Regions from separate parts of the Streptomyces sp. 840.1 genome, predicted to be linked through region 2. Evidence: riboswitches for the same ligand, from Rfam matches in the RefSeq annotation. Region 2 holds a riboswitch; each other region holds the start of a gene.

The links. A riboswitch is a leader RNA that binds a small molecule or an ion and turns the genes downstream of it on or off. The one in region 2 is predicted to bind cyclic di-AMP.
Region 1: another riboswitch for cyclic di-AMP. It lies ahead of EDD93_RS14885 (transglycosylase family protein); the one in region 2 lies ahead of EDD93_RS05500 (NlpC/P60 family protein).
Region 3: another riboswitch for cyclic di-AMP. It lies ahead of EDD93_RS23115 (M23 family metallopeptidase); the one in region 2 lies ahead of EDD93_RS05500 (NlpC/P60 family protein).

Annotation. Positions count from the first base shown of each region.
Region 1 is NZ_RJUU01000001.1:3,248,984-3,259,494, forward strand. Features, by position in the region: gene EDD93_RS14865 (SurA N-terminal domain-containing protein) at 1-599, shown strand, start outside; gene EDD93_RS14870 (nucleoside triphosphate pyrophosphohydrolase) at 631-1,599, shown strand; gene EDD93_RS14875 (cytochrome P450) at 1,609-2,922, shown strand; gene EDD93_RS14880 (transglycosylase family protein) at 3,028-4,014, shown strand; cyclic di-AMP (ydaO/yuaA leader) riboswitch at 4,385-4,556, shown strand; gene EDD93_RS14885 (transglycosylase family protein) at 4,561-5,325, shown strand; gene eno (phosphopyruvate hydratase) at 5,634-6,914, shown strand; gene EDD93_RS14895 (septum formation initiator family protein) at 7,013-7,483, shown strand; gene EDD93_RS14900 (DUF501 domain-containing protein) at 7,564-8,103, shown strand; gene EDD93_RS14905 (Ppx/GppA phosphatase family protein) at 8,159-9,100, shown strand; gene EDD93_RS14910 (NAD(P)/FAD-dependent oxidoreductase) at 9,597-10,511, shown strand, end outside.
Region 2 is NZ_RJUU01000001.1:1,219,183-1,229,693, reverse strand. Features, by position in the region: gene EDD93_RS05525 (GNAT family N-acetyltransferase) at 1-356, opposite strand, end outside; gene EDD93_RS05520 (C40 family peptidase) at 399-1,448, opposite strand; gene EDD93_RS05515 (hypothetical protein) at 1,806-2,159, shown strand; gene EDD93_RS05510 (carboxylesterase/lipase family protein) at 2,273-3,946, opposite strand; gene EDD93_RS05505 (TetR/AcrR family transcriptional regulator) at 4,065-4,838, shown strand; gene EDD93_RS05500 (NlpC/P60 family protein) at 4,908-6,101, opposite strand; cyclic di-AMP (ydaO/yuaA leader) riboswitch at 6,100-6,262, opposite strand; gene pcrA (DNA helicase PcrA) at 6,518-8,956, shown strand; gene EDD93_RS05490 (M23 family metallopeptidase) at 8,999-10,511, opposite strand, start outside.
Region 3 is NZ_RJUU01000001.1:5,067,018-5,077,528, reverse strand. Features, by position in the region: gene EDD93_RS23140 (alkaline phosphatase family protein) at 1-128, opposite strand, end outside; gene EDD93_RS23135 (DUF5998 family protein) at 128-724, opposite strand; gene EDD93_RS23130 (bifunctional GNAT family N-acetyltransferase/acetate--CoA ligase family protein) at 817-3,702, opposite strand; gene EDD93_RS23125 (HPr family phosphocarrier protein) at 3,875-4,156, shown strand; gene EDD93_RS23120 (GntR family transcriptional regulator) at 4,356-5,066, opposite strand; gene EDD93_RS23115 (M23 family metallopeptidase) at 5,287-6,084, opposite strand; cyclic di-AMP (ydaO/yuaA leader) riboswitch at 6,097-6,263, opposite strand; gene EDD93_RS23110 (pitrilysin family protein) at 6,475-7,857, opposite strand; gene EDD93_RS23105 (pitrilysin family protein) at 7,884-9,260, opposite strand; gene EDD93_RS23100 (DNA topoisomerase (ATP-hydrolyzing) subunit A) at 9,532-10,511, shown strand, end outside.

The sequences.
Region 1 (10,511 bases), 2.0 Mb from region 2:
CCCTCCTCTCCGCCTGCGGCAGCCAGGCCCACCCCGGCGCTGCAGCCGTCGTGGGCGGCGACCGGATCGCGGTGTCCACCGTGCAGGCCCAGGTGGCGGACGTGCGCGACGCGCAGGGCAACTCCGCGCAGGCGGTGCAGGCCACCGACCAGTCCGGCCAGCTCGTCCGCGCCAAGCTGCACGGGATCATCCTGGACCGGGTCCTGGACCGGGCCTCGGCGGACGCCGGGGTCACCGTCAGCCGCGCGGAGATCCAGCAGATGCGCCAGTCGGCCGTCGCCCAGTACAAGGGGGAGAAGGGGCTGCAGGCCGCGGTGCTCCAGGAGCGCTGGCTCGCGCCCGGCCAGATCGACGCCTTCCTGCGCGAGCAGATCCAGCTGACCAAGCTCTCCCAGGCACTCGGCGCGGACCCGTCGACCCCGGCCGGCACGAAGGTACTCGGCGACACCCTGACGAAGGCCTCCAAGGCCCTCGCGGTCGACGTCAACCCGCGCTACGGCAGCTGGGACAACAAGCAGATCCAGCTCGGCGACTACAAGGCCCCCTGGATCAACCAGGTGACCAAGCCCGAGCCGACCACGGCGGAGGCCGGGGCGTAACAGCGGCCGCGCGGCCGGGTAGATTCGCAGCGTGAACGCTGAAGACCCCGGCCGTATCGTCCTGCTCACCGCCAGCCACCGCGTCGCGCCCGGACTGCTGTCCTGGCCCGCCTGGCAGACGCTGCACGCCGCCGACCGGGTGCTCTGCGGGGAGCCCGGCCAGCCGCAGCTGCCGTACCTGCGCGAGGCGGGCATCACCGTCGAGCCGGCCGTTCCCGACGCCGAGGAGCTCGTCGCCTCCTGCGCGGGGGGCCGGACCGTGGTGGTCCTCACCGGCGGCGAGGGCAACCAGCCGCTGACCGACGGGCTGGCACGGCTGGCCGGTTCGGGGCGGGTGCAGATGCCGGACCTGGAGCTGCTGCCCGGTTCCTACGACCTGCCGGGCGCACGCCTCCTCGATCTCGTCCAGGTCATGGACCGGATCCGGATCGAGTGCCCCTGGACCTCGCAGAAGACCCACAAGGGCCTCGCCAAGTACGCCATCGAGGAGGCGTACGAGCTCGTCGAGGCGATCGAGGACGGCGACCGCGAGGAGCTGCGCGAGGAGCTCGGCGACGTACTGCTCCAGGTCGTCTTCCACGCGCGCATCGCCGAGGAGGACGAGCAGGAGCCGTTCTCGGTGGACGACGTCGCCGCCACCCTCGTCGAGAAGCTGATCCACCGCCACCCGCACGTCTTCGGCGACGAGACCGCCGAGACCCCGGAGGACGTCCACGCACACTGGCTGCGGACCAAGGCGATCGAGAAGCAGCGCGAGTCCGTCACCGACGGCGTCCCCCTCGGCCAGCCCGCCCTGGCACTCGCCGCGAAGCTGGCCGGCCGCGCCGCCACCGCCGGACTCGACGTGCCGCTCCCCGAGGGCGAGGCCGGCGACATCGGCTACCGCCTCCTCGCCCTGGCCGTCCGCGCCCAGGAGGACGGCACCGACCCGGAAGCCGCCCTGCGCGCCGCCGGCCGCGCCTACCGGGACGCCATCAGGACGGCGGAGGGCAACGGATAACGTCGGGGGGTGAACGACAGCCCCGCCGACACCGGCCCCGCCCACCCGGCCGACGCCGTGCCGCCCGCCCCCGAACTCTTCACGTGGGAGTTCGCCACCGACCCGTACCCCGCGTACGCCTGGCTGCGCGAGCACAGCCCCGTCCACCGCACCACGCTGCCCAGCGGGGTCGAGGCCTGGCTGGTGACGCGGTACGCGGACGCCAGGCAGGCCCTCGCCGACGCCCGGCTGTCCAAGAACCCGGCCCACCACGCCGAGTCCGCGCACGCCAAGGGGAAGACGGGGATCCCGGGCGAGCGCAAGGCGGAGCTGATGACGCATCTGCTGAACATCGACCCGCCCGACCACACCCGGCTGCGGCGTCTGGTGTCCAAGGCGTTCACGCCCCGGCGCATCGCGGAGTTCGCGCCGCGCGTGCAGGAGCTGACGGACCGCCTCATCGACTCCTTCGCCGAGAAGGGGGAGGCGGACCTCATCCACGAGTTCGCCTTCCCTCTCCCCATCTACGCGATCTGCGACCTGCTGGGCGTCCCGCCCGAGGACCAGGACGACTTCCGGGACTGGGCGGGCATGATGATCCGCCACGGCGGCGGCCCGCGCGGCGGGGTGGCCCGCTCCGTGAAGAAGATGCGCGGATATCTGCTCGAACTCATCCACCGCAAGCGCGAGAACCCCGGGGACGACCTGATCTCGGGGCTCATCCGGGCGAGCGACCACGGTGAGCACCTGACCGAGAACGAGGCCGCCGCGATGGCCTTTATCATCCTGTTTGCCGGTTTTGAGACGACAGTGAACCTCATCGGCAACGGCGTACACACCCTGCTGGGTCACCCGGAGCAGCGCGAGCGGCTCCAGCGGTCCCTGGCCGAGGGGGAGACGGGGCTGCTGGCCACCGGGGTCGAGGAACTGCTGCGGTTCGACGGCCCGGTGGAGCTCGCGACCTGGCGCTACGCCACGGAGCCGCTGACCATCGGCGGGCAGCGGGTCGACGCGGGCGACCCCGTGCTCGTGGTGCTCGCCGCCGCCGACCGGGACCCGGAGCGCTTCGACGGCCCGGACACGCTCGACCTCTCACGGCGTGACAATCAGCACCTCGGCTACGGACACGGCATCCATTACTGCCTGGGAGCACCGCTCGCCCGGCTGGAGGGACAGGCCGCGCTGGCCACGCTGTTGAAACGCCTTCCGGACCTGCGACTTGCGGGGGAAGCTGCCGATTTGCGCTGGCGTGGCGGGCTCATCATGCGTGGACTGCGCACGCTCCCGGTGGAGTTCACCCCCGGGGCCGTCGCCGGTGAAGGTGACACTCTGTCAACATTGTGACTTTCGCGTGATCTCCGCTGCATCGACTTGTGACACACGTTCGAGTCCCGCTAGGTTCACCGTTCGACTCACCAGTCACTTGTCAGTCACACGGAAGGCATTCCCATGGGCTCCGCGAACGGCAGACACCGTCGCCCTCGGCAGGCACCCGCGATCATCGTCGCCGCAGGCGTGACCGGATCGGCCATCGCCATCCCGCTGCTCGGTGCGGCAGGTGCGCACGCCGCCGACGCCTCGACCTGGGACCGGGTCGCGGAGTGCGAGAGCGGCGGCATGTGGAGTGCCGACCTCGGCAACGGTTTCTACGGCGGCCTGCAGTTCTCGCAGGAGGTCTGGAAGTCCTACGGCGGCGATGCGTACGCCCCGCGCGCGGACCTCGCCAGCCGCTCGCAGCAGATCGCCGTGGCGGAGAAGGTGCTGGACGACCAGGGGCCGAAGGCGTGGCCCAGCTGCGCCGTCCTCTCCGGCCTCGCCGCGGACGGATCCATGCCGGGCGTCGACCCGGGCGTCGATCCGGCCGCCACCCCGGCCGCCGACCCGTCAAAGAGCGCGGACCCGTCCGCGAGTGCCGACCCGTCGAAGAGTGCTGACCCGTCGAAGAGCGCCGACCCGTCGGACGACGCGGCCGAGGACAGGACGAAGGCCCCGTCGGACGACACCACGGCCGACCCGGCCGGCAGCAAGGACCGCAAGCCGGACGCCTCGGCCTCCCCGGACGCCACGCCTCCGGCTTCCGGCTCCTCCGGCTCCTCCGGCGCGACCGGCCCCGCAGACGGCCGGGACGAGGCCTCCCCGGACGCCGAGGCGGGCGGCAAGCACCGCGGCGCCCCGGCCCCGGAGCGGACCGGCGACGGGCGGGACTCGGGGCGGCACGCCTCGCGCGGCGAGGGTGCCGGGCGCGCCGAGGGTGCGCCTGCCGCCGACGGCACCTACACCGTCCGGCCCGGCGACAACCTCTGGGCGATCGCCGACGCGCAGGAGCTGCCCGGCGGCTGGACCGGGCTGTACGAGGCCAACAAGGCGGCCGTCGGCTCCGACCCGGACCTCATCCTGCCCGGTCAGCACCTCGACCTCGGCGTGAAGACCGGCTGAAAGCGGCTGGGGGCGACCGGCTGAGGCCCAGTCAGGGCCGCCCTGGGAGCCGTCGCGGAAACGACCGTGGGAACGGTCTGATCAACAGCTGAAAACACCTCGGATCCGGGGTACTTAAGAGGCCTATGTCCCACTTTGAACTAAGTGAGACATGGGTCTCTTTGCGTGAACTGGCGCGTCTTGTCCGTGAGCTCCCTCCGCATCCGTTCCGACCTGCGCAAACAGGCGTTTATCCGATGCAAGGAAGGGCTGTTTATCCGGTATGTCCTTCTTTGAATGTAGGGGTTGCGTGTGTTTACGGTCAGAACCGCTCGCACCGCGGGCCCCGTCGACCGTCACGCCGAATCCTGCCGTCGGTCGAAGGGAACAGACGCGTAAAGCGCCGTAGGCAGGAGCGGGGGACCCAGGTAAGTGCCGGGCCCGATCGTCGCAGGACGGATCAGGACCGGCTTGGGGTTAAGTCGTGCGCTAGGACGCGCGACCGGGCAACTCACTTGGCCCGAACCCGACAGCTCACCTCGCAGGCGTCGGTGAGGAGAAGTCTCGATGCTGCTTAACAGCAAGGGCAACAAGCACCGCCGCCCGTCCAAGGCCGTCCGTATCGCCACCCTCGCCGGTGTGACCGGTGCCGCCATCGCCGTGCCCCTGATGGGTGCCACCGGCGCCTCCGCCGCCTCCGTCTCCACGTGGGACGCGGTCGCCCAGTGCGAGTCCGGCGGCAACTGGTCCATCAACACCGGCAACGGCTACTACGGCGGTCTGCAGTTCTCGCAGTCCAGCTGGGCCGCCGCCGGCGGTACGCAGTACGCGGCCCGCGCCGACCTCGCCAGCAAGTCCCAGCAGATCGCCGTGGCCGAGAAGCTCCTCGACATGCAGGGACCGGGCGCCTGGTCCTGCGCCGGTGCCGGCAACCTGAGCAACGACGGTGTGGACCCGGGCGTCGACACCGGCTCCGCCGCCCCCAAGCAGGAGTCCGCCCCCAAGCAGGAGTCCGCTCCCAAGCAGGAGTCCGCCCCGGCCCAGCAGGCCGAGCCGAAGAAGGCCGAGCGCACCGAGGCCCCGGCCACCAACCGCTCGGAGCGCTCGACCGCCCCCAAGGCCGAGCAGAAGAAGACCGTGACCACCCCGACCGGCGAGAAGGTCAAGAAGGGTGACGGCGAGTACAAGGTCGTCACCGGCGACTCGCTGAGCAAGATCGCGGCCGACCACGACGTCAAGGGCGGCTGGGAGCAGCTGTTCAAGCTGAACAAGGACATCGTCAAGGACGCCGACATGATCTTCCCGGGTCAGCAGCTGCACCTGGTGAAGTAGTTCGGCACTCTCCTCGCCGATCGCCCGGCCCGGCCCGCGTCTTCCCCTCCACGCGTGCCGGGCCGGGGTCCGTCGGTCGCCGGTCCGCGGGCTCGGCGGCCCGGGAATCTCCGGGCCGATTGTTCAACTGTTGTAGTTACTGGTCAGTAAATTTCTGGCTGTTCGCCCCGCTATGACCGCTCTTGGGTCCTTTTTCGTCCCAGGGGACGGGCGGGCGGCCGACTGAGACGGCCGGGCCGGTTAGGCTCTTGTCGCAAGGCCAAAGTGACCCTGCACAACCAGCGTCATATCCCAGAAGGAGATGCCTCGTGCCGTCCATCGACGTCGTCGTAGCCCGGGAAATCCTCGACTCCCGGGGCAACCCCACGGTCGAGGTCGAGGTTGGCCTCGACGACGGCAGCACGGGTCGTGCTGCCGTTCCGTCCGGAGCCTCCACCGGTGCGTTCGAGGCCATTGAGCTTCGCGACGGTGACCCCAACCGCTACCACGGGAAGGGCGTCGAGAAGGCGGTCCTCGCCGTGATCGAGCAGATCGGCCCGGAGCTCGTCGGCTACGACGCGACCGAGCAGCGGCTGATCGACCAGGCCATGTTCGACCTGGACGCCACCGAGAACAAGGGCTCGCTCGGCGCCAACGCCATCCTCGGCGTCTCGCTCGCCGTCGCCCACGCCGCGTCCGAGGCCTCGGACCTGCCGCTGTTCCGCTACCTCGGTGGCCCGAACGCGCACCTGCTGCCCGTCCCGATGATGAACATCCTCAACGGTGGGTCGCACGCCGACTCCAACGTGGACATCCAGGAGTTCATGATCGCCCCGATCGGCGCGGAGTCCTTCTCCGAGGCCCTGCGCTGGGGCGCCGAGGTCTACCACACCCTGAAGAAGGTCCTGAAGACCAAGGGCCTGTCCACCGGACTCGGTGACGAGGGCGGCTTCGCGCCGAACCTGGAGTCCAACCGCGCCGCGCTCGACCTCATCGTCGAGGCGATCAAGGAAGCCGGTTACGCCCCCGGCAAGGACATCGCGCTCGCGCTCGACGTCGCCGCGTCCGAGTTCTACAAGGACGGCACGTACGAGTTCGAGGGCAAGTCCCGCTCGGCCGCCGAGATGACCGAGTACTACGAGGAGCTCGTCTCCGCGTACCCGCTGGTCTCCATCGAGGACCCGCTGTACGAGGACGACTGGGCCGGCTGGAAGGTCATCACCGACAAGATCGGCGCCAAGGTGCAGATCGTCGGCGACGACCTCTTCGTCACCAACCCGGAGCGCCTGGCCCGGGGCATCGAGGAGGGCTCGGCCAACGCCCTGCTCGTCAAGGTCAACCAGATCGGTTCGCTGACCGAGACCCTGGACGCCGTCGAGCTGGCCCAGCGCAACGGCTTCAAGTGCATGATGTCCCACCGCTCCGGCGAGACCGAGGACGTCACCATCGCCGACCTCGCGGTCGCCGTGAACTGCGGCCAGATCAAGACCGGCGCCCCGGCCCGCTCGGACCGTGTCGCCAAGTACAACCAGCTGCTGCGCATCGAGGAGATCCTCGACGACGCCGCGGTGTACGCGGGCCGCTCGGCGTTCCCGCGGTTCAAGGGCTGACAAGCCCGACCGGGTCCAGCGACCCGGCCTCCGTCCGTCCCCGCACTCGGTCCCGTACCGTGTGCGGGGACGGACGTGCGTAATGGGGAGGCGGAGACATGGCCGCGAAGGACCGGGACCGGTTCTCCACCGCGACCCGGCTGAGGCTGCTCGGTGAGCAGACCGCAGCCCGCGTCTACCGTTCCCAGAGCAAGCGCCAGGCCCGCCGCTCCCGCCTCACCGGCCGGGCGGCCTTCCTGGCCCTGGTCGTCTGCTCCCTGATCGTCGCCCTCGCGTACCCGATGCGGCAGTACGTGTCGCAGCGCGACGAGATCGCGGATCAGGAGCGGCTCGCGCAGGAGGCCGAGGCACGCACCGAGGAGCTGCGCGACGAGAAGGCGCGCCTCCAGGACGACGCCTACATCAAGCGGCTGGCCCGTGAGCACCTGCACTACCTTCTTCCGGGGGAGACCGGCTACACCGTGGTCGATCCCGACGCGGTCAAGGAGCGCAACGGAGAGCCGGACGAGTCCGGCCGACCGTGGCACTCCAACCTGTGGGACGGCGTCGACAGCGCCGACCGTGGCTGACCCGCGTTCCCGTCATTTCGCATTTCCCCGTTCGTCTGCGGTACCGCAGTTCAAGGGGCCCGATCAGAACCTAGGCAGGCATGGAAACGCCCCCTCCCCAGACCGAGTCCACCGCGCCCACCGACGCGGACATCGCCGCGTTCCAGCAGCAGCTGGGGCGCCCGCCGCGTGGGCTGCGCGCCATCGCGCACCGCTGCCCGTGCGGCAACCCGGACGTGGTCGAGACGCAGCCCCGGCTGGAGGACGGTACGCCGTTCCCCACGACGTACTACCTGACGTGCCCGCGTGCGGCGTCCGCGATCGGCACGCTGGAGGCGAACGGGGTCATGCGGGAGATGACCGAGCGCCTCGGTACGGATCCCGCGCTGGCGGCCGCGTACCGGGCCGCGCACGAGGACTACATCGCGCGGCGTGACGCCATCGAGGTGTTGGAGGGCTTCCCGAGCGCGGGGGGCATGCCGGACCGGGTGAAGTGCCTGCACGTGCTCGTGGGGCACTCGCTGGCCGCGGGGCCGGGGGTGAACCCGCTGGGGGACGAGGCGATCGCGATGCTGCCGGAGTGGTGGCGCAAGGGCCCGTGCGTGTCGCCGTGCGGCGGGCCGGACTCGGACGAGGGCTGACCCGGGGGCTCCGCCCCCGTACCCCGATCCTCAAACGCCGGAGAGGCTTGAAGACATGACGCGTGTGGCCGCCATCGACTGCGGTACCAACTCGATCCGTCTGCTGGTGGCGGACGCCGACCCCGCAACCGGGGAGTTCACCGAGCTCGACCGGCGGATGGAGATCGTCCGGCTCGGCCAGGGCGTCGACCGGACCGGGCGGCTCGCCCCCGAGGCGCTGGAGCGGACGTTCGCCGCGTGCCGGCAGTACGCGGCGGTGATCAAGGAGCACGGCGCCGAGAGGGTCCGCTTCGTCGCCACCTCGGCCTCCCGGGACGCGGAGAACCGGGACGACTTCGTCCGGGGGGTGCTGGACATCCTGGGCGTCGAGCCCGAGGTGATCAGTGGTGACCAGGAGGCGGAGTTCTCCTTCGACGGGGCCACCAAGGAGCTCGCCGGGCGCGACGACCTGGCGAAGCCGTACCTCGTCGTGGACATCGGCGGCGGCTCGACCGAGTTCGTCGTCGGCGACGACCGGGTGCGGGCGGCCCGGTCCGTGGACATCGGCTGCGTGCGGATGACCGAGCGCCATCTCTCGCGGGACGGCGCGGTCGTCGACCCGCCCACGCCGGAGGCGGCCGACGCGATCCGCGCGGACGTCGCCGCCGCGCTGGACCTGGCCGGGCGCAGCGTCCCGCTCACCGGGGCCGGCACGCTCGTGGGCCTGGCCGGCACGGTCACCACGGTGGCCGCGATCGCACTGGGCCTGGAGGAGTACGACTCGGCGGCGATCCACCACTCACGGGTCTCCCTGGAGCAGGTCCGGGAGATCACCGGGCGGCTGCTCTCCTCGACCCACGCCGAGCGTGCCGCGATCGGCGCGATGCACCCGGGACGGGTCGACGTGATCGCCTCCGGGGCGCTGATCCTGCTGGCCGTCATGGAGCGGACCGGGGCCCACGAGGTGGTCGTCAGCGAGCACGACATCCTCGACGGGATCGGCTGGTCCGTCGCGTAGGGCCTGTCCGGCGGGCGGGCCGCTGAGCGCCCTCCTGAGGCCTGCGCGCGGGGCCTGGGAGGGCGGGGTGCCGGTGGGTGCACAAACCTTGCTCATACGCATTCCTGCCTGCACCTTTGAGCCGCTGAGGGTCACCCCGGGGAGCCCTTCGGGGACACGCCGCGACGAACTTCGTGAACTTCTTCACAAGGAATTGGGTCCGTGGGGGCGGACTTCTGCTCCGGACGGGCCCGCAGGAGCGTGTGCGGGGTCACTCGCGGCGTGAACGGAGTGGTTCCGGGAGTGTTGCGGGAGTGTGAACCGGGCGGGTGGTCCACCTCGCCCGGTGACTCAAGGGCCAGCTCACAAGCGGTGAACAACGTTCGCCACGGCGCTGTGGTTCCCTGCCGGGGCCATGACCTGGGTCACGTGGGCGGCGAAGTGTAGCAGAGGGTGGGCCATACCTTGTGAAGGGGCTCACGAGCTCGCCCCCCGGGAGGGGTGGATACTCGATGGCATGAGCACCACGGAGCGTCCCAGGATCCTCGTAGTAGGCGGTGGGTACGTAGGCCTGTACGCAGCTCGGCGCATTCTGAAGAAGATGCGCTACGGAGAGGCGACCGTCACGGTCGTCGACCCCCGGTCGTACATGACCTACCAGCCCTTCCTCCCCGAAGCTGCTGCCGGCAGCATCTCGCCCCGGCACGTCGTCGTCCCGCTGCGACGCGTGCTGCCGAAGGCCGAGGTTCTCACCGGCCGCGTCACGACCATTGACCAGGACCGCAAGGTCGCCACGGTCGCGCCGCTCGTCGGCGAGGCCTACGAGCTGCCCTTCGACTACCTGGTCATCGCGATGGGCGCCGTCTCGCGCACCTTCCCGATCCCCGGCCTGGCCGAACAGGGCATCGGCATGAAGGGCATCGAGGAGGCCATCGGCCTGCGCAACCACGTACTGGAGCAGCTGGACAAGGCTGACTCGACGACCGATGAGGATGTCCGCCGCAGGGCGCTCACCTTCGTCTTCGTGGGCGGCGGCTTCGCCGGTGCGGAGACCATCGGCGAGGTCGAGGACATGGCCCGCGACGCGGCGAAGTACTACACGAACGTGAAGCGCGAGGACATGCGCTTCGTGCTCGTCGACGCCGCCGACAAGATCCTTCCCGAGGTCGGTCCGAAGCTGGGCACCTGGGGCCGGGAGCACCTGGAGTCCCGTGGTGTCGAGGTCTTCCTCTCGACCTCCATGGACTCCTGCGTCGACGGTCACGTGGTGCTGAAGAACGGCCTCGAGGTCGACTCCAACACCATCGTGTGGACGGCCGGCGTGAAGCCGAACCCGGCGCTGGCCCGCTTCGGCCTGCCGCTCGGTCCGCGCGGTCACGTGGACACCACCGAGAAGCTCCAGGTGCAGGGCACCGACTACATCTGGGCCGCG
Region 2 (10,511 bases):
GCCGTCACCAGACCGTCCACCGGCTTCGGCGGCAGCAGGCCGCCGGGCGCGCAGGCCATGACCGGGGCCCGGTTCTCGACGGTGAACCCGGCTGCGAGCAGCGCGGGTTCGACCGCCGGCGCCCAGCTGGGCAGGTACTCCAGGCGCGGCATCCGGTCCCGTTCACGGAAGCCCGCGATGAGGGCGTCGATGTCCTCCGGTGCCGGTTCGGCGCCCTGGTCCGGGATCGCGTAATTGGCGTACTTCAGCGACCAGTTCACGTTGTGGCGCACCGTGAACGGGCCGACCCGGTAGTGGTCCGGGGAGCGGAGGGCGAGCGTACGGGCATGGGTCTGGACGTCGAAGTCCATGGGCATGAGTGGGTGTCCCTCGGTCCGGTCGGTCGGAAGGTCGGGAGCCTATGCCACCCGGGCCGCTCCGGCGAAGGGCATTTCGTCGATCGGTGCGATGCGGACCGGGGCTCCGGGGCGCGGGGCGTGGATCATCCGCCCGTTGCCGATGTAGAGGCCGACATGGCTGATGCCCGAGTAGAAGAACACCAGATCCCCGGGGGCGAGTTCGGAGCGTGAGACGCGCCGGCCGGCGTTGATCTGGGTGTACGTGGTCCGGGGCAGCGAGACACCGGCGGAGCGCCAGGCGGCCTGGGTGAGGCCGGAGCAGTCGAACGAGGAGGGGCCGGTGGCGCCCCAGACGTACGGTTTGCCGAGTGCCCCGTACGCGAAGGCGACGGCCGAGGCGGCGCGGGCGTTGGGCGCCCGGTCGGAGCCGCGGGGGGCGCTGCGGTCGGCGTGACCCGTGCCCCGGCCGCCGTCGTCGGAGGCGTCGTAGGCGGCGCGCTGGGCGGGAGAGAGGCGGGCCAGCAGTTTGCGGGCCTCGGAGAGCTTGGACCGGACCGTCGCCTTGTGCTTCTGGAGATCGGCCTGGCGGGCGGTGAGCGCGGCCAGCTGCCCCGCCGCCTCGGACCGCAGCTGGGCCACGTCCGCGACCTGGCGCTGCACGGCGCGGAGCTCGTCGCTCCGGCCGGCGGCGGCCCGCTCCACGTACGAGGCGCGCTGCAGGTACTGGTCGGGGTCCGAGGAGAGCGCCAGCTGCAGCGACGGGTCCAGGCCGCCGGCGCGGTACTGCGCGGCGGCGTACGAACCCAGCTCCTCGCGCGAGGCGTTGAGCCGCTCGGTCCTGCGGGCGGCCTCGTCGCGCATCGCGTCGATGGCCTCGGCGGTGGCGGCCGTCTTCACCTTCGCACCGTTGTACTGCTCGGTGGCGACCTCCGCCTCCCGGTACAGCCGGTCCACCTGGGCCTTGACCTGGGCGGCGGACGGCGTCGGGTCGGCGTGCGCGGATCCCGGCAGCGCGGCAGCGGTCGCGGCCCCGGCGAGGGCGAGGGTCGCTGCGGTGCGGGCAGCAGAGCCGGTGTACGGGCGCTGCTTTGGTTTCCGGTGCGCGGCCACGAGGGCGGTGGTCCTTCCTGTCGACTGCCCGCCGGGGCCTACCGGAGGGCCCGCCCGGTCCGGCGGCGGGTCACCAAAAGGGGGAGCGGCCCGCCGCCGGATCTCTCGGCGGGGCGGCCGGACGGTGCCGTCCGGGTGCGGAGCGGCGGTGATCCGGTCACCTGGTAGGGACGCTAAACCCGGGGCACGGGGAAGAGTCGTAATGACGCTTATTGCCCGAATTTGGCGCTGCGTTGTTGTTGGGTGACCGGAATAATTGCACCAGAGTAAGGCAATTGGTGCATTCATGAGTCAAGCATCCAGTAAGCCTGACCTGGCTGCCGATGCCTGATATGGCCAGGGCTAGGGTGCGGAACCATGCGTGTACTCATCGATGTCTTCGTCGCCCTCCACATCATCGGGATCGCCGCCCTGCTGGGGGGTTTCCTCACCCAGATGAAGGCGATGGGCGCGGGGACGGCGCGGTTCGTGCCGGGGATGCTGCACGGCGCGCTGACCATGCTGGTCACCGGGATCGCCCTGGTCGGGCTCGACCAGGCCGACGACCACCCCGTGAACAACGTCAAGATCGGCATCAAGCTGCTGATCCTCGTCGTCGTCCTCGGGCTCGTCTACGTCAAGCGGGACGAGGAGAGGATCGACAAGGGCCTCTTCGCGGCGGTGGGCGGGCTGACGATGGTCAACATCTTCATCGCCACGATCTGGACCTGAGCACACCCGGCCTGAGTCCACCCGGCCTGAGCACACCCGGTCCGAGCACTCCGGGCCCGCGCGCCCGGGGCCCGAGCGCTCCGGGCCCCGGGCCCTCCCGCCGCGAGGGGCCGTCAGCTGCCGATGCCCTGCCAGAAGCCGCACCGGTGTTCCTGGGCGAGGTCGACCGGTTCCGTCCTCCCCGGTTGCAGCGGCTGGACGTGCCGCGCCGTGCCGAACCGGGGCCAGGGTGCCGCCCCGTCGCCGTTCGGGTCGCCGGTGTGTGCGAACCGGGCCCAGTAGCGCACCATCGTGTCGGCGAGCCGGTGCTGAGCGGCTGTGGCCGGACCGGGGAGCTGCTCGTCGTCGAAGAGGTACTGCAGCTCGCTGCCGTGGAACGCCCCGGTGGGGAAACCGGGCTTCTTGAGCGAGCTGAACCAAGGCGCCTCGTCGTCGCCGAACTCGTAGGCGTAGGTCGGCACGTACCGGTCCAGGGCCTGGTCCCGGTCGAGGACCGTGCACCCCCAGGCCCAGTCGCTGATGACGGTGGACAGCGCCTCGCCGGGGGAGTGGAAGCGGCCGGTGGGGTAGCGGGCCAGGACGCGGGCCGCGTCGCCCGTGCTGAAGAGTGCGCCGATCTGCTGCCGGTAGTCGGCCTCGGTCGTCGTGCTGCCGGTCACCGCTTCGATGGCCGCGGTGAACAGACGGTGTTCGTCCCTGGTCGTTCCCTGGATGACGGGCACCCGGTTGAAGCGGCCGGTGGCGAAGGCCCGTTCCGGGCTCACGGGCAGTACGCCGCCGCCGACCGAGGGCCCGGACCCGAGTCCGTAGTCGGACCACTTGAGGAGTTCCGGCACGGATGTGCCGCGCAGGCAGGTCGCCGCTGTCCGCAGGTCGGGGCAGCCGGCCTCGGCCGCCACGTCGAGCCCGTGCCGCTCGCGCTCCGCGCGTGGCAGCGGGAACCACGTCGCCGGACCCGGTGACCATTTGCGTCCCGCGCACTGGGCGCTCTGCAGGATCGCCTTCTGGAAGAGGCCCGCCGACCCCGGCGCCGCGAGGTGCGCGCAGACGCTGGTGCCGCCGGCGGACTCGCCGAAGATCGTGACGTTCGCCGGATCGCCGCCGAACGCCGCCGCGTTGCGCCTCACCCACCGCAGCGCGGCCTGCTGGTCCTCCAGGCCGAAGTTGCCCGACAGGTGCCTGGCCGCACCGTGGTCGAGCGCGGGATGGTCGAGGAATCCGAAGATGCCAAGCCGGTAGTTGAAGCTGACCACGATCACCTTGCCCGTACGGGCCAGGCGCTGTGCGTCGTAGAGGCTCCCGGCGCCGTTGATGTAGCCGTTGCCGTGGATCCACACCATCACCGGCAGCGCGCGGGCGCTGCCGCGCAGCGGTGTGGTGACGTTCAGATAGAGGCAGTCCTCGCTGAGGCTCTGCCGGTCGATGAGCCCGCCCGCCTGTGCGCACCGGCTGCCGGGTTCGGTCGCGCTCCGCACGCCCGGCCAGGACGCGGCCGGCCGGGGTGAGGCCCAGCGCAGCCGGCCGACCGGCGGGGCGGCGTAGGGGATGCCCTGGAACATCCGGGTGTCCCTGCCGAGGCGGCCCTCGACCGAGCCGGTGTCCGTCCTGACCACGGTGGCGGGCCCGCCACGGCCGTTCCCGGCGCGATGTGCGGCCTGCGTGCTTCCGGCCGCGCCGCTGATCATGGCGGAGCAGAGCAGAACGGTCAGCAGGGCCCGTAAGCGCGGCCGCACCGCGACCTGCGGTCCGCGCTGCCCCGGCGAGGGGGTCCGGCGTAGAGGATTCACAGCAGTTCACTTCCTCGAACAGTTCGTGTGGGGTCCACACTAATATAAAGTGTGAGGCACGCACGAAGTCAATGCCCCTGCGGACGGGGACATTGCGGAGGGGCATGGTGGACGGGACATGGAGATGAGCTCGATGCCGGCGGGTGACGACGATCGGCTGCCGCCCGGCCTCGCCCTGGCATGGGGGCTGCCCGTGAAGACGGGGCGGCTGGGCCGGAAGCCCTCGCAGAGCGTCGAGGGAATCGTCGAGGCGGCTGTCGGGCTGGCCGACGCGGAGGGCTTCGCGGCCCTGTCCATGCCGAACGTCGCGAGGCGGGTGGGGCTCACCGCCAACGCGGTCTACCGGTACGTCAGCTCACGGGACGAACTGCTGGTGCTCGCCGCCGAGGCGGCCTGGGGCCCGGCGCCGGAGCTGGAGACCGGTACGGAGCGGTGGCGGGCCGCGGCCACCACCTGGACCAGGGCGATGATCGAGCGGTGCGACACCCACCCCTGGCTGCCGGACCTGCCCACCCGGGGGGCGCCCGCGACCCCGAACCTGCTGCGCTGGACGGAGGTGCTGCTGGCGGCGCTCACCGGTGCCGGTCTGAGCGCCGCCGAATCACTGGGGTGCGCGCTGCTGCTCGACGGCTACGCGCGGCGCATCGCCAGTGCCCGCCGTGATGTGCGCGACAGCAGCGCGGCCCCGGTCCGGTCCGCCGCCGTGGCGCGGTTCCTGCGCCCGCTCCTGCACGAGCACGGATATCCGATTCTGGCGTCCATGATGTCGCGCGACGAATACGACGACGACATCGGCGACGACGACGTCGACTTCGGCCTGACCCGGATCCTGGACGGAATCGAGGTCCTGATCGCCCGACGGACGGGAGAGCCGCCGCCGACGACGAGCTGACGCCGGGCCGACGGCGAACCGACGGCGGACCCTGATCCGAACGAGAGGCCCTGATCCGGACGGAAGACCCTAGCCGGGGCGCACGCTCCCGTAGATCGGCATGTAGTAGATCGACTCCTCGCGCACGTTGGCCCCCGGCTTCGGCGCGTGGATCATCATGCCGTCGCCCTTGTAGATGCCGACGTGGCTGATGTCGTCGTAGAAGAAGACCAGGTCCCCGGGCTGCAGATCGTCCGTGGCGATCCGGGTGCCGACGTTCACCTGGTCCCAGGTGGTCCGCGGAATGGTGACGCCCGCAGCCTTCCAGGCCGCCTGGGTCAGCCCCGAGCAGTCGTACGAGGACGGGCCGGTCGCCCCCCAGACGTAGGGCTTGCCGAGCTGGGCCCTGGCGAACGCGAGGACCTTCTCGGCCTTCGTCGAGGCGCTGCTGTCCGAACCCGAACCCGAACCCGAACCCGAACCCGAACCGGTGCCGGTGCCCGTGCCCGAGCCCGTTCCGGTGTCCGAGCCGGTGCCGCTTCCCGCCTCCTTGGCCTTGCGGTCGGCCTCGGCCTTCGCGGCGGCCTGCTTCTTCGCCAGCTCCGCCGCCTTGCGCTTGGCCTCGGCCTTCTTCTTCTGCTCCAGCTCGGCCAGCCGCGCCTTCTCCTCGGCGGTCAGCTTCGACAGCAGCGTGCGCGCCTCGGTCAGCTTCGTCTGCACGTTCTGCTTGCTGGTGCGCAGCTTCGTCTGCGTCGCGGTGAGCGTCTCCAGGCTCGTCACCGCCTCGGCACGCTTCTTCGACGCCTCGGCCTGCTTCGTACGGAAGTCCGTGACGGCCTGCTGCTGGTTCGAGGCCATCCGGTCCATGAGATGGGTCTGGTCGAAGAACGACTGCGGGTCGTTGGCCAGGAAGAAGGTGGCGGTCGGCGCGAGCGCCCCGTCGCGGTACTGGGCGGCCGCGTAGTTGCCGAGGGTGCGGCGGGCGTCGTTCAGCTTGTCGGCGCGCTCGGCGATGTCGTCCAGCAGCGTGTCCACCTTGGTGCGCTGCTCGGCGGACGCCTCTTTCGCCTCGTCGTAGTGCTGGGTGGCGGTGCCCGCCTCCCGGTACAGGGCGTCGACCTTCTTCTGGACGTCCTCGATGCCGGGCTTCGGGGCCGGGGCCGCGAGCGCGCTCTGTGTGGACAGCAGGGTCACCGAGGCGAGTGCGGCCGTCGTGAACCCGATGGCGGGGACGCTGCTGCGCACCCGGGGGCGCGGTTTGCGATGCGATGCCAAGGCCGGCATCTCCTTCCGTGGACCGCCTACCGGGTTAGCTGTCGGGTTCGGGCGGAACGGAAGGCTGCCCTACGGTCCTATGGGGGTTTCGGACCGATTCACCCCGGTGCTGCGTGTGGGTCCCCGGTTCCGGACCCCTGGAGGCAGCCCGGATTCGGCGTGGACGCCCGCTCGGCGTGGTTCGCCTCTGGGGGTACGGGCCGTCCGAACGAGCACGCTAGCCAACTCATGGTGCCGCTGTGAAGGTTGATGTTCGATATGCCCGATACGTTTCCGTGACCTTATGGAAGCCGTAAGGTTCGGCCCGGCGCGGCGCGCGAGTTCCCTACGCAGGGTGGACCGGGCATCGCGGTGTGTGGCCCCGGACGGTGTGTTTTCCCATGCGGCTCCGGGGTGTCAGTGCGGCCGCCTAGACTCGGACAGCGATGAGCAGCCTCTTTGACGACAGTTTCCTGGCCGGCCTCCAGCACACGGAGGAAGGGCCCCCGCCGCCCCCCGAGGACTCCGCACCCGAAGCGGTGCCGGAGGACCTCTTCTCAGGCGTGTTCGACGGGCCCCCGCCGCCCCGCGACGCGTACTACCGGGACGGCGCCCACCGCCCGGTCATCGATGCCGCCGCGCTGCTCGACGGGCTGAACACCGAGCAGTGTGCCGCCGTCGTGCACGCGGGCTCCCCGCTGCTCATCGTCGCCGGGGCCGGTTCCGGCAAGACCCGGGTGCTGACCCACCGCATCGCCCACCTGCTGGCCGAGCGCGGCGTGCACCCCGGCCAGATCCTGGCGATCACCTTCACCAACAAGGCCGCGGGCGAGATGAAGGAGCGCGTCGAGCAGCTCGTCGGCCCCCGCGCCAACGCCATGTGGGTCATGACCTTCCACAGCGCGTGCGTACGGATCCTGCGCCGCGAGTCGAAGAAGCTCGGCTTCACCTCCTCGTTCTCGATCTACGACGCCGCGGACTCCAAGCGGCTGATGGCCCTGGTCTGCCGCGATCTCGACCTCGACCCGAAGCGCTTCCCGCCGAAGTCGTTCACGGCGAAGGTGTCGAACCTGAAGAACGAGCTGATAGACGAGGAGACCTTCGCCGGCCAGGCGACGGACGGTTTCGAGAAGACCCTCGCCCAGGCCTACGCGATGTACCAGTCCCGGCTGCGCGAGGCCAACGCGCTGGACTTCGACGACATCATCATGACGACGGTGCACCTGCTCCAGGCCTTCCCCGACGTCGCCGAGCACTACCGCCGCCGCTTCCGGCACGTCCTGGTCGACGAGTACCAGGACACCAACCACGCCCAGTACACGCTCGTACGGGAGCTGGTCGGACCGGCCGGTGCCGCCGACGCACCCGGCGAGCTGTGCGTCGTGGGTGACGCCGACCAGTCGATCTACGCCTTCCGCGGCGCGACGATCCGCAACATCCTCCAGTTCGAGGAGGACTACCCGGACGCGACCACGATCCTGCTGGAGCAGAACTACCGCTCCACCCAGACGATCCTGTCCGCGGCCAACGCCGTCATCGAGCGCAACGAGAGCCGCCGCCCGAAGAACCTCTGGACCAACGCCGGTTCCGGGACCCGGATCACCGGCTACGTCGCGGACACCGAGCACGACGAGGCGCAGTTCGTCGCGGACGAGATCGACCGGCTGACCGACGCGGGCGACGCCAAGGCCGGTGACGTCGCGATCTTCTACCGGACGAACGCGCAGTCCCGTGTCTTCGAGGAGATCTTCATCCGGGTCGGCCTGCCCTACAAGGTCGTCGGCGGTGTGCGCTTCTACGAGCGCAAGGAGGTCCGGGACGTCCTGGCCTACCTCCGGGTGCTGTCCAACCCCGAGGACACGGTCCCGCTGCGCCGCATCCTGAACGTGCCCAAGCGCGGCATCGGCGACCGGGCCGAGGCGATGATCGACGCCCTGTCGCTGCGCGAGAAGATCACCTTCCCGCAGGCGCTGCGCCGCGTCGACGAGGCGTACGGCATGGCCGCGCGTTCCGCCAACGCCGTCAAGCGGTTCAACACGCTGATGGAGGAGCTGCGCACGATCGTCGAGTCGGGCGCGGGCCCCGCGGTGGTGCTGGAGGCCGTCATGGAACGGACCGGCTACCTGGCCGAGCTCCAGGCCTCCACCGACCCGCAGGACGAGACCCGGATCGAGAACCTCCAGGAGCTCGCCTCCGTCGCACTCGAATTCGAGCAGGACCGGGGCGAGGAGGAGGGGGCGGGGACGCTCGCCGAGTTCCTGGAGCGGGTCGCGCTGGTCGCCGACTCCGACCAGATCCCCGACGAGGACACCGACGGCTCCGGAGTCGTCACGCTGATGACCCTGCACACGGCGAAGGGCCTCGAATTCCCGGTGGTCTTCCTGACCGGCATGGAGGACGGCGTCTTCCCGCACATGCGGGCCCTGGGCCAGGTCAAGGAGCTGGAGGAGGAGCGCCGGCTCGCCTACGTCGGCATCACCCGCGCCCGCGAGCGGCTCTATCTGACCCGGGCCTCGATGCGCAGCGCGTGGGGCCAGCCCTCCTACAACCCGCCGTCGCGGTTCCTGGAGGAGATCCCGGAGCAGCACCTGGAGTGGAAGCGCAAGGGCCCCATGGGCGCCCCTGCGGGACCGACGTCGGGCATCACCTCGTCGCTGTCCGCGTCCCGTTCGCGCTCCGGGCCCTCGGGCTTCGCGACACGGCGGACGTCGGACAGGCCCACGATCACGCTGGTGGTCGGCGACCGGGTCACCCACGACCAGTTCGGTCTGGGCACGGTGACGGCGGTCGAGGGCATCGGGGACCAGGCGAAGGCCACGGTCGACTTCGGGGACGAGCGGCCGAAGAAGCTGCTGCTGCGGTACGCCCCGGTCCAGAAGCTGTAGCGCTCCGGCCCGGGGCTCCCCGGGCCGGAACGAGGGGGCAGGTCAGGTCGGGTCGATGCCGTGGCTGCGGAGCCAGGGCAGCGGGTCGACGGCCGCGCCGCCGCCGGGCCGCACCTCGAAATGCATGTGGGGGCCCGTCGAGTTGCCGGAGTCCCCGGAGTGCGCGATCACGTCACCGGCCTTGACCTGGCCCGAGCGGATCCGGGTGCTGCTGAGGTGGCAGTACCAGGTCTCGGTGCCGTCGGCCATGGTGACGATGGCCATGTTCCCGTAGGCGGTGTTGAACTGCGTACGGATGGTGCCGTCGGTCGCCGCCATCACCGGGGTGCCGTACTGGACGGGGAAGTCGATGCCCGTGTGCACGGACATCCAGTTGACCCCGGCCTGGCCGAAGTACGCGCTGAGGCCGTGATCCTTGACCGGCATGACGTACTTGGGGCGCAGGGCCTCCTTGCGGGCGGCCTCCTCCTCGCGCTTCTTCTTCTCGGCTGCCTGCCGCTCCTTCAGGTCGATGCGCTCCTGGGTGCGGCTGGCGCGGTCCGCGAAGTTCTCCGCGTCGGCGCTGAGGTTGGCGAGCTGGGTGTCCAGCTTGTTGTTGGCGGCGACGGGCTTGACCGCCCCGGGGTCGGCGGCCGCCATCGTGGTGGTGTCGTCCTTCGTCTCCTCGCCGCCGCCCATGCCGCCCACGGAGGCGGCGGCGATACCCGCCACGCTCATCACGCAGGCGGAGGGAACGGCGACGGTGAGGAGAGCGGAGCGCTTGGCGGGCGAACGCCTGCGGCTGCGGCTGCCTCCGCGGGAGACCTGGCGGCCTGCGGGGCGGTGGGAGTCGGCGGGGGACGGGGCGGCGAGGCCTTCGGTGTCCGGTTCGTGGACCGGTTCGGGGTCCTGCTCCTGGGCGAGGTCCGGCTCCGGGAGGCTGAACTCGGAGGTCCGGGAGGGTTCGTAGGCCTCGGGCGCCTCGTATGCCTGGTACGTCCCGTACGCCTCGGCCGTCCCGTACGCCTCGTGCATCTCGTGTGTCTCGTACGGATGCTGCCGGGTCTGTTCGGATTCGTGCGATGCCGTCAAATTCTGCGGCGTCTGCTGTGCGTGCTCGGGCGTGGCGCCGGTGTTCCAGGCGGTGGCGTCGTACGCGCCGGAGTCGTATCCCGCGGTGTCGGTGGTCGACCACTGGCCGTCGGCGTACCAGCCGGAGGTGTCCCACTGGCCCGATGCGTCCGGGGCGCCGCCCTGTGACGGGATGTTCGCGCCGTGACCGTCGGTCGTCGCCCAGGTGGCGGTGGTGTCGTACCGCTGCGGTGCCGCGTCGTACGGGGGGTACTGCTGGGGGTGGGGGGCGTAGGCCGCGTAACCGCTGGTGTGGTCGTACTCGGCGGTCCGGTGGGCGCCGGTGTCCCACTGGGTGGTGTCGTACTGGCCGCTGTAACCGGTCTGGCCGTTGTCGTACGGGGCCGCGTAACCGGTCGTGGTGTCGTACGAACCGTCGTAACCGCTGGGGAGGGAGCCGAAGAGCGGGTCGTTGTCGAAACCGCCCGTGGAGTGGCTGTCGTAT
Region 3 (10,511 bases), 3.8 Mb from region 2:
AACCCCGGCACACCCTGTCCCGCGACGAGCGTGGGCAGCAGATCGGCCAGCGAGCCGCTGCCGTACTCGGGCACGGGGGCGGTGTCGACGCCCAGCGGCTCCGGGTCCTGCCAGGCCGGCTGGGCCATCAGCGGTCGGCCGAGGCGGTCGCGGCCGTGGCCTCCGAGAGCGCCTGCGCGAAGGCGAGGGTCTGGCGCACGGTGTCGGGGCCGTCGCCGGCCTCGCTGACCCGCAGGCTCAGGTCGTCGGCGGTGGAGCTGCCGGTGTAGCCGTGGTCCGCCTCGCAGTTGGGGTCACCGCAGGCGGCGGGCTCCAGGTCGATCCGGGAGACCGCGCCCCAGCCGATGGTCAGGACGACCTCGCGGGGCAGCGTGCCGGGGACGTACTTCTCCGGGTTGGCCACGACGCGGCTCACCACGACCGAGGAGATCCGGTCGAGCTTGACCGACTCGGTCGAGGTGGTGGCGTAGGGCGTCGGGGAGCTGGTGTCGGCGTTCTGCTCGTCGGTGTGGCTGACGACGAAACGGTTGTCCGTGAGCACCAGGACGGTGACGTGCCGGCGCACCTCGTTGGAGTCGAAGGTGGTCTCCTGGTGCACCAGGTACGAAGCGACCGGCTCCCCGCCGACGGCGGCCTCCACCGCCTCGGCCACGAGGGCCGGGTAGTAGCCACTGCGCTCGATCGCCGCGCGCAGCCCCTGGGTCGTCGTACCGGTCTTAGCCATACGGACCATCCTACGGGGGGCTGGTGGCTGCCGGGGACGTCCCGCCCGCCCCGCGCCGGACGGCGTCCGGGGGCGGCGCGGACCGGGGCTGGTCAGTAGTTGGAGAGCCGGCGGGGGCCGAGGTCGGTACGGGCCGGGGGCGGCGAGAGCCGGACGCTCGCCCCGAGGACCGTCAGCCCCTGGGTGGCGACCACGACGGGCTCCAGGGCGACGGCGACCACCTCGGGGTGGTCGTCGACCAGCAGCGAGACCCTGAGCAGGAGTTCTTCCAGGGCCGCGGTGTCCACGGGCGCCGAGCCGCGCCAGCCGAAGAGGACCGGGGCGGCCCGGATCGAGCGGATCAGCTCGGCGGCGTCCCGGTCGGTGGCCGGGACCAGCCGGTGGGCGGTGTCGCCCAGCAGCTCGGAGGGCGCGCCCGCCAGGCCGAAGGAGAGGACGGCGCCCGCGGCCGGGTCGATCGTTGCCCGTACGACGGTGTCGACCCCGCGCGGCGCCATGGCCTGCACCACGGGCCGGAGCTCGGCTGGCTTGCCCAGCAGTTCGGTCAGCTCGCCGTAGGCGCGGCGCAGTGCCGCCTCGTTGGCGAGGTCCAGCCGGACACCGCCGAGGTCGGCGCGGTGGCGCAGGTGGGGTGCGGTGGTCTTCAGCGCGACCGGGTAGCCGAGTCGCGCTGCGGCGGCGACGGCCGCCTCGGCGTCGGGGGCGGGCAGCGTCGGCCGGACGGTGATGCCGTAGCGGGCCAGCAGCTCGCGGGCCTCGTCGGGCGACAGCGGCCTGCCGCGCGGATCGGGGTCCTCGCCGAGCAGGGCCTCGATATGGGCTGCGGCGCCCGGCTCGTCGATGGTGTCGTCGAGGAACTCGGGCACCTTGCCGGGGACCGCCGCCTGGCGTCGCCACTGGGCGTACTTGACGGCTTCCGAGAGCGCGCGGACGGCGCGTTCGGCGGCCGGGTACGCGGGGATCCGGCCGGTGGCGCGGGCTCCCCCGGGGGCGGTCGCCGCAGGCTCGGTGTCCGGTCCGCCGGGCGGCGCGGGGTCCGCCGGGGGCGCTGTGGTGAGCGGTGTCGTGGCCGGGGGCGGCGCCTGGCCGGGGCGCTGCTGGGCCACCGTGCTGGTGGCCGCGGCAAGGGCCTCCGCGAGGCCGCCGATCTCCACGTGGACGACGGCCACCGGCTTGGCCGGTCCCGCGGCGGCCGCCGTGTGCAGGGCGGTGGCCAGCACCTCGCCGTCGCCCTGCTCGGCCTCGCCGTCCTCGCCCACCCAGGGGATCGCCGTCACGATCACCGCGTCGCAGCCCTCGTCGGCCAGCGCCTCGGCCAGCGCGTCCCGGAAGTCCTGCGGGGTGGCGGCGGTGGTGAGGTCGCGCGGCGGACGCGGGCGGAGCCCCTCGGCCAGGCAGGCGTCGTACGTGAGCAGCCCGAGGGACTCGGAGTTGCCGAGGATCGCGACGCGGCCGCCCGCCGGGAGCGGCTGGTCCGCGAGGAGCAGGCCCGCGTCGACCATCTCGGTCACCGTGTCGACGCGGATCACGCCCGCCTGCCGCATCAGCGCGGAGACGGTGGCGTCCGGGATCCGGCTGATGGGTACGGCGTGGCCCGGCGGGGTGGAGCCGCTGTGCCGGGCGCCCTTCACCACGACCACCGGCTTCACGGCGGCGGTACGCCGGGCGAGGCGGGTGAACTTGCGGGGGTTGCCGAGCGATTCGAGGTACAGCAGGGCGACATCGGTGTCCGGGTCCTCGTACCAGTACTGGAGGAAGTCGTTGCCGGAGATGTCGGCGCGGTTCCCGGCCGAGATGAAGGTGGAGAGTCCCGCTCCGCGCCGGTAGAGCCCGGAGAGCAGCGCGATGCCGATCGCGCCGGACTGGGTGAACAGGCCGATGCGCCCGGACGCGGGCCGTTCCGGGGCGAGCGAGGCGTTCAGCCGGACCGCCTCGGAGTTGTTGATGACCCCGAAGGCGTTCGGGCCGATGATGCGCATGCCGTACGAGCGGGCCTGGCGCACCAGTTCGCGCTGGCGTTCGCGGCCCTCGGCGCCCCACTCGGCGTATCCGGCGGACAGGACGACGAGCCCCTGGACGCCGTGTTCCCCGCAGTCCGCGACGGCCTCGGGCACCCGCTCGGCGGGTACGGCGACGACGGCGAGGTCGACCGGTTCGCCGATCCCGCCGAGGGAGCGGTGGGCGGGTACCCCGTCGATGGTGGCCTGATCGGCTGCGTAGGCGCTGTTCACCGCGTAGGTGCGGCCGGTGTAGCCCGCGCCCAGGAGGTTGCGCAGGACCGTGCGGCCGACCCCGCCGGGGTTGCGCCCGGCGCCGATGACGGCGACGGAGCCGGGGGCGAGCAGCCGCTGCACGGACCGCGCCTCGGCCCGCTGTTCACGGGCGCGCTGGACGGCGAGCGACTCGGCGGTGGGTTCGAGGTCCAGGGTGAGGTGGACGGAGCCGTCCTCGAAGCTGCGCTGCTGGGTGTACCCGGCGTCCCGGAACACCTTGATCATCTTGTTGTTGGCGGGCAGCACTTCGGCGGCGAAGCGCCTGATGCCGCGCTCGCGGGCGACGGCCGCGATGTGTTCGAGCAGCGTGGAGGCGACGCCCCGGCCCTGGTGCGCGTCCTGGACGAGGAAGGCGACCTCGGCCTCGTCGGCCGGGGCGGAGGCGGGCCGGCCCGTGGCGTCGATCCGGTCGTAGCGGACGGTGGCGATGAACTCGCCGCCCACCGTGACGGCGAGTCCCACCCGGTCGACGTAGTCGTGATGGGTGAAGCGGTGGACGTCCTTGGCGGAGAGCCGGGGGTAGGGCGCGAAGAAGCGGTAGTACTTCGACTCCGGGGAGACCTGCTCGTAGAAGCTGACCAGCCGTTCGGCGTCGTCCGTGGTGATCGGCCTGATCCGGGCGGTGCCGCCGTCGCGGAGCACCACGTCGGCCTCCCAGTGACCGGGGTAGGCGTGATGCGGGCTCTGCTCCACAGAGGGCTCCATGGGCAAAGCCTACGGCTCCGTCAGCGGTCGCGTGGGGGGCGGGGCCGGGGCAGTCTGGGGGTGGCCGGCCGCCGGCGGGACCGGGCCGCGGAGGGTCTGCGGGTCGGCCGTAGCATCGCGCACTGCATGAGAGACTGGTCTAGACAACCATTGATTCGTGAAGGGCAGAACCATGGCTGAGCGCCGCGTCAACGTCGGTTGGGCCGAGGGCCTGCACGCCCGCCCCGCATCCATCTTCGTCCGTGCCGCCACGGCCTCCGGCGTCCCCGTGACCATCGCCAAGGCCGACGGCAACCCGGTGAACGCCGCGTCCATGCTCGCGGTGCTCGGGCTCGGCGCCCAGGGCGGCGAGGAGATCATCCTCGCGTCCGACGCCGACGACGCCGAGGCCGCTCTGGACCGTCTGTCCAAGCTGGTCGCCGAGGGGCTCGACGAGCTCCCGGAGACCGTCTGACCCAGCGGTCACGACCGCCAGGATTTCCCGCGAAAGAGCCGCGGCACCCCCGACCGGGTGCCGCGGCTCTTTCGTTTTCACGGGAAAGCTTTCCATCGGGCAGACCGCCGAGAACAATGCAGGGCGGCGAATATTCGACGAAACGGGCAGCAGAAAGAATGCCCCGCCGAATAACTGCTCCTTGTATACGGCGTAATTGTTAATGACGGCCGCCGGGGGTGTTTACGGCATGTTGCGAAGTCCTCACCCGGGCGGCCGGGGGTACGGCGGCGGCGCCCGGCCGGCCGGGGCGGCGCAGCCGGTGCGCGGCGGTGGCCCGCTCGGCGTGCTGGGCGGCGAGCGCCCTCGCCCGTTCGGCGTCGCCGCGCGCCACGGCGTCCACGATGGCCCCGTACTCGGCCCAGGCCTCTGCGGGGCGGGCCGGCTGCTCGACCGCGTACATCCAGGCGATCTTGTGCCGGAGCTGGGTGAGCAGCGCGATCAGGCCGGGGCTGCCGGAGGCCTGGGCGAGGGTCTCGTGGAACCAGCCGCCCAGTGAGCGCAGGTCCTCGCCCTCGCCCCGGCGGGCCCGCTCCTGGCCCAATCTGACCAGCCCGCGCAGGACCTTGAGGTGGGCGTCGGTGCGGCGCTGGGCGGCCCGTGCCGCACCGAGCGGCTCCAGGAGCATGCGGACCTCCAGGAGGTCCGCCGCCTCCTGCTCGTCGGGCTCGGCGACGCAGGCCCCGGCGTGCCTGCGGGTGACCACGAAGCCTTCGGACTCCAGGGTGCGCAGCGCTTCGCGCACCGGGACGCGAGAGACCCCGTAACGGCGTGCGAGCACTTCCTCGGTGAGCCGGCTGCCGCGTTCGAAGACACCGGAGACGATGTCGTCACGGATTGCCGTGCATACCGAATGCGCCGGAATGCGCATGTCCGAACCTCCGCCTTAATCCCCGCGAAACGCGGCCGATCGACGCCTGCCCTGTGACTCTATTGCAATGCGGACGCATTTCCGATGCCGGGCCGAAATTCATGAATATCTGCCGGCCCCGGAGACGTTCGGGAACGGGTGCCGGCGGCGGTCCGGCGGCCGGGTACGGCCGAAGGCCCCGGCGCGCTGCCGGGGCCTTCGGTGGGGTGCGGTGTACCGGTCAGACGCTGACGCCGTGGGCGCGCAGATACGCGACCGGGTCCATGTCGGAGCCGTACGAGGGGGTGGTGCGGGCCTCGAAGTGGAGGTGCGGCCCGGTGGCGTTGCCGGTGGCGCCGGAGAGCCCGATCCGGTGTCCCACGTCGACGCTCTGGCCGACGGAGACGTCGATCGAGGAGAGGTGGCCGTACTGGGTGTACGTGCCGTCCGACATCCGGAGCACGATGTTGTTTCCGTACGCGCCGCCCCAGCCCGCCTCGACGACCGTACCGCCGCCGACGGCGACGACGGGGGTGCCGGAGGCGGCGTGGAAGTCGATGCCGGAGTGGCTGCCGGAGGACCACAGGGATCCGCTGGACTCGTAGCCGGTGCTCACGTAGGAGCCCGCGACGGGCAGCCGGAAGGTGCCCAGCCGGGCGCGCTCGGCGGAGCGGGCGGCGCGCGCCCGGCTCTCGCGGGCCTCCTCGGCCCTGGCGGCGGCCTCGGCCTTCTTCTTCGCTTCGGCCTTCTTCCTGGCCTTCGCCTTCGCCTCGGCTTCCGCCTTCGCCTCGGCGGCCTGGTGCCGCTGCGCGTCGGCCTGGGCCTCGATCCGGGCGGCCAGGCCGCCCTCGATGGCGATGATCTGGGAGAGGCCGGTGTCGCCTGCGGCAGGGGCCTCGGTGTCCGCGGCGAGGGCCGGGGAGGCCAGGGAGCCGATGACACCGGCGGTGGCGAGGGTCGCGATGCCGACGGCCTTCGCGCCCCGGCACGTCATACGGCTCGGGGCACGGTGCTTCCCCGTGGCACGGGTGAACGCCATGAAGTGGCTGGTCCTTTCCTTCCTTCTCGCCTACCGGGTTAGCTGACGGGTTCGGAGCAGGAAGGTCTCCTACGGATCCCCGGCCCCATGGAGGCACGGTCATCCGATTCACCCCAGGGACTGTGTGGGTCCCCGGCTCCCCGGGCTCGCGCCTGACGGGGACTCGGCGATGACTGCCCGGTACGTCGCGGATGCGGCATACGAGTGACGGACAGCCGGGCCGACGCTAAGCGGGGGCACTTCCGCGCACCAAACGGACAGGCGGTTTTGTAGCGCATCCCACAGGGCAGACAGGCAACCTCTCCACCAAAGCGGGCAAAAAGGAAGGCCCTGGCGGCAGACGACCCGCCAGGGCCCCGCTCCCGCCCCGCAGTCGGGGGCGGTGGCGGCTCAGCCGGTGACGACCGAGACCTCTCCGATGCCGAGAGCCCTGACCGGCTCCTCGATCTGCGCGGCGTCCCCGACCAGGACCGTGACGAGGCGGTCCTCCGGGAAGGCGTTGACCACGGCTGCCGTCGCCTCGACCGTGCCGGTCTCGGCGAGGCGCGCGTACAGCTGCGCCTGGTAGTCGTCGGCGAGGTGCTGCTCGACCTGGTCGGCGAGGGTGGCCGCGACGGACGCGGCCGTCTCGAACTTCAGCGGTGCCACGCCCACGAGGTTCTGCACGGCCGTCTCGCGCTCGGCGTCCGTCAGGCCTTCGGCGGCCAGGGTCCGCAGCACCTTCCACAGGTCGTCCAGCGCCGGTCCGGTGGACTCCGTGTCCACCGAGCCGCTGATGGCGAGCATCGCGGCGCCGGTCGACCCCGAGGCGGAGTCCCGGGCCGAGGAGCGCAGCACCTGGGCGAAGGCGCGTACGCCGTAGGTGTAGCCCTTCTCCTCGCGCAGCACCCGGTCGAGCCGGGAGGTCAGCGTGCCGCCCAGGCAGTAGGTGCCGAGCACCTGGGCCGGCCAGACGCTGTCGTGCCGGTCGGCGCCGATCCGCCCGATCAGCAGCTGGGTCTGCACCGCTCCGGGGCGGTCCACGATCACCACCCGGCCGGTGTCGTCGGCGGTGATCGGCGGGACCGGCCGGGACGCGGCGGTGTTGCCCGACCAATCGCCCAGGGTGTCGGCGAGCAGGGCGTCCAGGTCGATGCCGGTGAGGTCACCGACGACCACCGCGGTCGCGGTGGACGGGCGGACGTGGGCGTCGTAGAAGGCGCGCACGGCCGCGGAGTCGATCCGCTCGACGGTCTTCTCGGTGCCCTGACGCGGGCGCGACATGCGGGCCGTGGCCGGGAAGAGCTCCTTGGAGAGCTGCTTGGCCGCGCGCCGGGCGGGGTTCGCCTGCTCGTGCGGGATCTCGTCGAGCCGGTTGTTCACCAGCCGCTCGATCTCGCTGTCCGCGAAGGCCGGTGCCCGCAGGGCCTCGGCGACCAGGCCGAGCGCCTTGGCGAGCCGGGAGGCGGGAACCTCCAGGGAGACCCGGACGCCGGGGTGGTCGGCGTGGGCGTCCAGAGTGGCTCCGCACCGCTCCAGCTCGGCGGCGAACTCCTCGGCGCTGTGCTTGTCGGTGCCCTCGGACAGGGCGCGCGACATGATCGTGGCAACCCCGTCCAGGCCCTCGGGCTCGGCGTCGAGCGGGGCCTCCAGGAAGACCTCGACGGCGACGACCTGCTGGCCGGGGCGGTGGCAGCGCAGCACCGTGAGCCCGTTGGGCAGGGCGCCGCGCTCGGGGGCGGGGAAGGCCCAGGGCCTGGCCGTCCCGGGGGCGGGCTGGGGGTGGTACTCCATCGAAACTCCAGTCGCGGCAGTGTCGCTCACTTGTCCGCCCCTTCGTGCGCGTCGGTGTCGGTGGCGGCGTCCGTCCCCGCCTCTTCTGCGGGCTCCGCAGACTCGACGGGCTCGTAGACCAGCACCGCCCGGTTGTCGGGCCGCAGCTGGGCCCTGGCGGCCGCCCGGACCTCCTCGGCGGTGACGTCGAGCACCCGGTGCACGGCGGTCAGGGCGAGCTGCGGGTCACCGAACAGCACGGCGAACCGGCACAGTTCGTCGGCGCGGCCCGCGACCGTACCGAGCCGGTCCAGCCACTCGCGCTCCAACTGTGCCTGGGCGCGCTCCATCTCCTCGGGCGAGGGGCCCTCCTCGGCGAACCGGGCGAGCTCCTCGTCGACCGCGGTCTCGATCCGCGCCACCTCGACGCCGCCGGACGTCTTGACGTCCAGCCAGCCGAGCGAGGGCGCGCCGGCCAGCCGCAGCAGCCCGAATCCGGCCGCGACGGCCGTCCGGTCGCGGCGGACCAGCCGGTTGTGCAGCCGGGACGACTCGCCGCCGCCCAGCACGGTCAGCGCGAGATCCGCCGCGTCGCACTCGCGGGTGCCGTCGTGCGGGAGCCGGTAGGCGGCCATCAGCGCACGCGCCGGGACCTCCTCGCGGACCTCCTCGCGCAGCTCACCGCCGATCACCTCGGGCAGCGTGCCGTCCCGCGGCGGCTGCTTGCCGTCGTGCGACGGAATGGTGCCGAAGTACTTCTCGATCCAGGCGAGGGTCTGCTCGGGGTCGATGTCACCGACGACCGAGAGCACCGCGTTGTTGGGCGCGTAGTTCGTACGGAAGAAGGCCCGCGCGTCGTCGAGGGTCGCCGCGTCCAGGTCCGCCATCGACCCGATCGGGGTGTGGTGGTACGGGTGGCCCTCCGGGTAGGCGAGGGCGGTCAGCTTCTCGAAGGCGGTGCCGTACGGGACGTTGTCGTAGCGCTGGCGGCGCTCGTTCTTGACGACGTCGCGCTGGTTCTCCATGGACTCCTCGTCGAGCGCGGCGAGCAGCGAGCCCATCCGGTCGGCCTCGAGCCACAGGGCCAGCTCCAGCTGGTGCGTGGGCATCGTCTCGAAGTAGTTGGTCCGCTCGAAGCTGGTGGTGCCGTTGAGCGAGCCGCCGGCGCCCTGCACCAGCTCGAAGTGGCCGTTCCCCTTGACCTGGCCCGAGCCCTGGAACATCAGGTGCTCGAAGAGGTGAGCCAGACCGGTGCGTCCCTTGACCTCGTGGCGCGAGCCGACGTCGTACCAGAGGCACACCGCGGCGACCGGGGTCAGATGGTCCTCGGAGAGCACCACGCGCAGGCCGTTGGCCAGACGGTGCTCGGTCGCTGTCAAGCCGCCGGAGCCGGCCTGGGCTGTGGCCGTGTGACCCATGGGCATGTACGTCCCTTCGATCGCGATACTGGATGTGATGCGAGACCTGCCACTGTAAGCAAGCGCACCGACGCCTGGCGAAGTTCCCGTGCCGCGCAAGTCATCGGAAAAGATGGTCCCCGCCCCCTCGGGGCGGGCCCCGAACCCTCCTCGGAACGGGTCGGGAACCGCCTTTGGGACGGGTCGAGGTCGGAGTTGTCAGTGCGGCGGTCCACAATGGTCCGCGTCAGAACCTGAGGTTGCCCGAACTTGAATCCGTGAAGGAGTCGCAGCCGCGATGGCCCGCCGCAGCACGAAGACCCCGCCGCCGGACGACTTCGAGGAGAAGATCCTCGACATCGACGTCGTCGACGAAATGCAGGGCTCCTTCCTTGAGTACGCGTACTCGGTGATCTACTCACGGGCCCTGCCGGACGCCCGTGACGGCTTGAAGCCGGTGCACCGACGCATCGTGTACCAGATGAACGAGATGGGCCTGCGTCCGGACCGCGGCTATGTGAAGTGCGCCCGTGTCGTCGGCGAGGTCATGGGTAAGCTGCACCCGCACGGCGACGCGTCGATCTACGACGCGCTGGTGCGGATGGCACAGCCGTTCTCCATGCGGCTCCCCCTCGTCGACGGGCACGGGAACTTCGGCTCGCTCGGCAACGACGACCCGCCGGCCGCCATGCGGTACACCGAGTGCCGGATGGCCGACGCGACGTCGTTGATGACGGAGTCGATCGACGAGGAGACCGTCGCTTTCCAGTCGAATTACGACGGCCAGGAGCAGGAGCCGGTGGTCCTCCCGGCCGCCTATCCGAACCTCCTGGTCAACGGCACGACCGGGATCGCCGTCGGCATGGCGACCAATATGCCGCCGCACAACCTGGGCGAGGTCATCGCCGCCGCCCGCCACCTGATCAAGCATCCGGGCGCGGACCTGGACACCCTGATGCGGTTCGTCCCCGGTCCCGACCTGCCGACCGGTGGCCGGATCGTGGGACTCGGCGGCATCAAGGACGCCTACGCCAAGGGGCGCGGCTCGTTCAAGATCCGCGCCACCGTCGCCGTGGAGAACGTCACGGCACGCCGCAAGGGCCTGGTCGTCACCGAACTGCCCTTCAGCGTCGGTCCGGAGAAGGTGATCGCCAAGATCAAGGACCTGGTCTCGGCGAAGAAGCTCCAGGGCATCGCGGACGTCAAGGACCTCACCGACCGCGCGCACGGACTGCGCCTGGTCATCGAGGTCAAGAACGGCTTCGTGCCCGAGGCCGT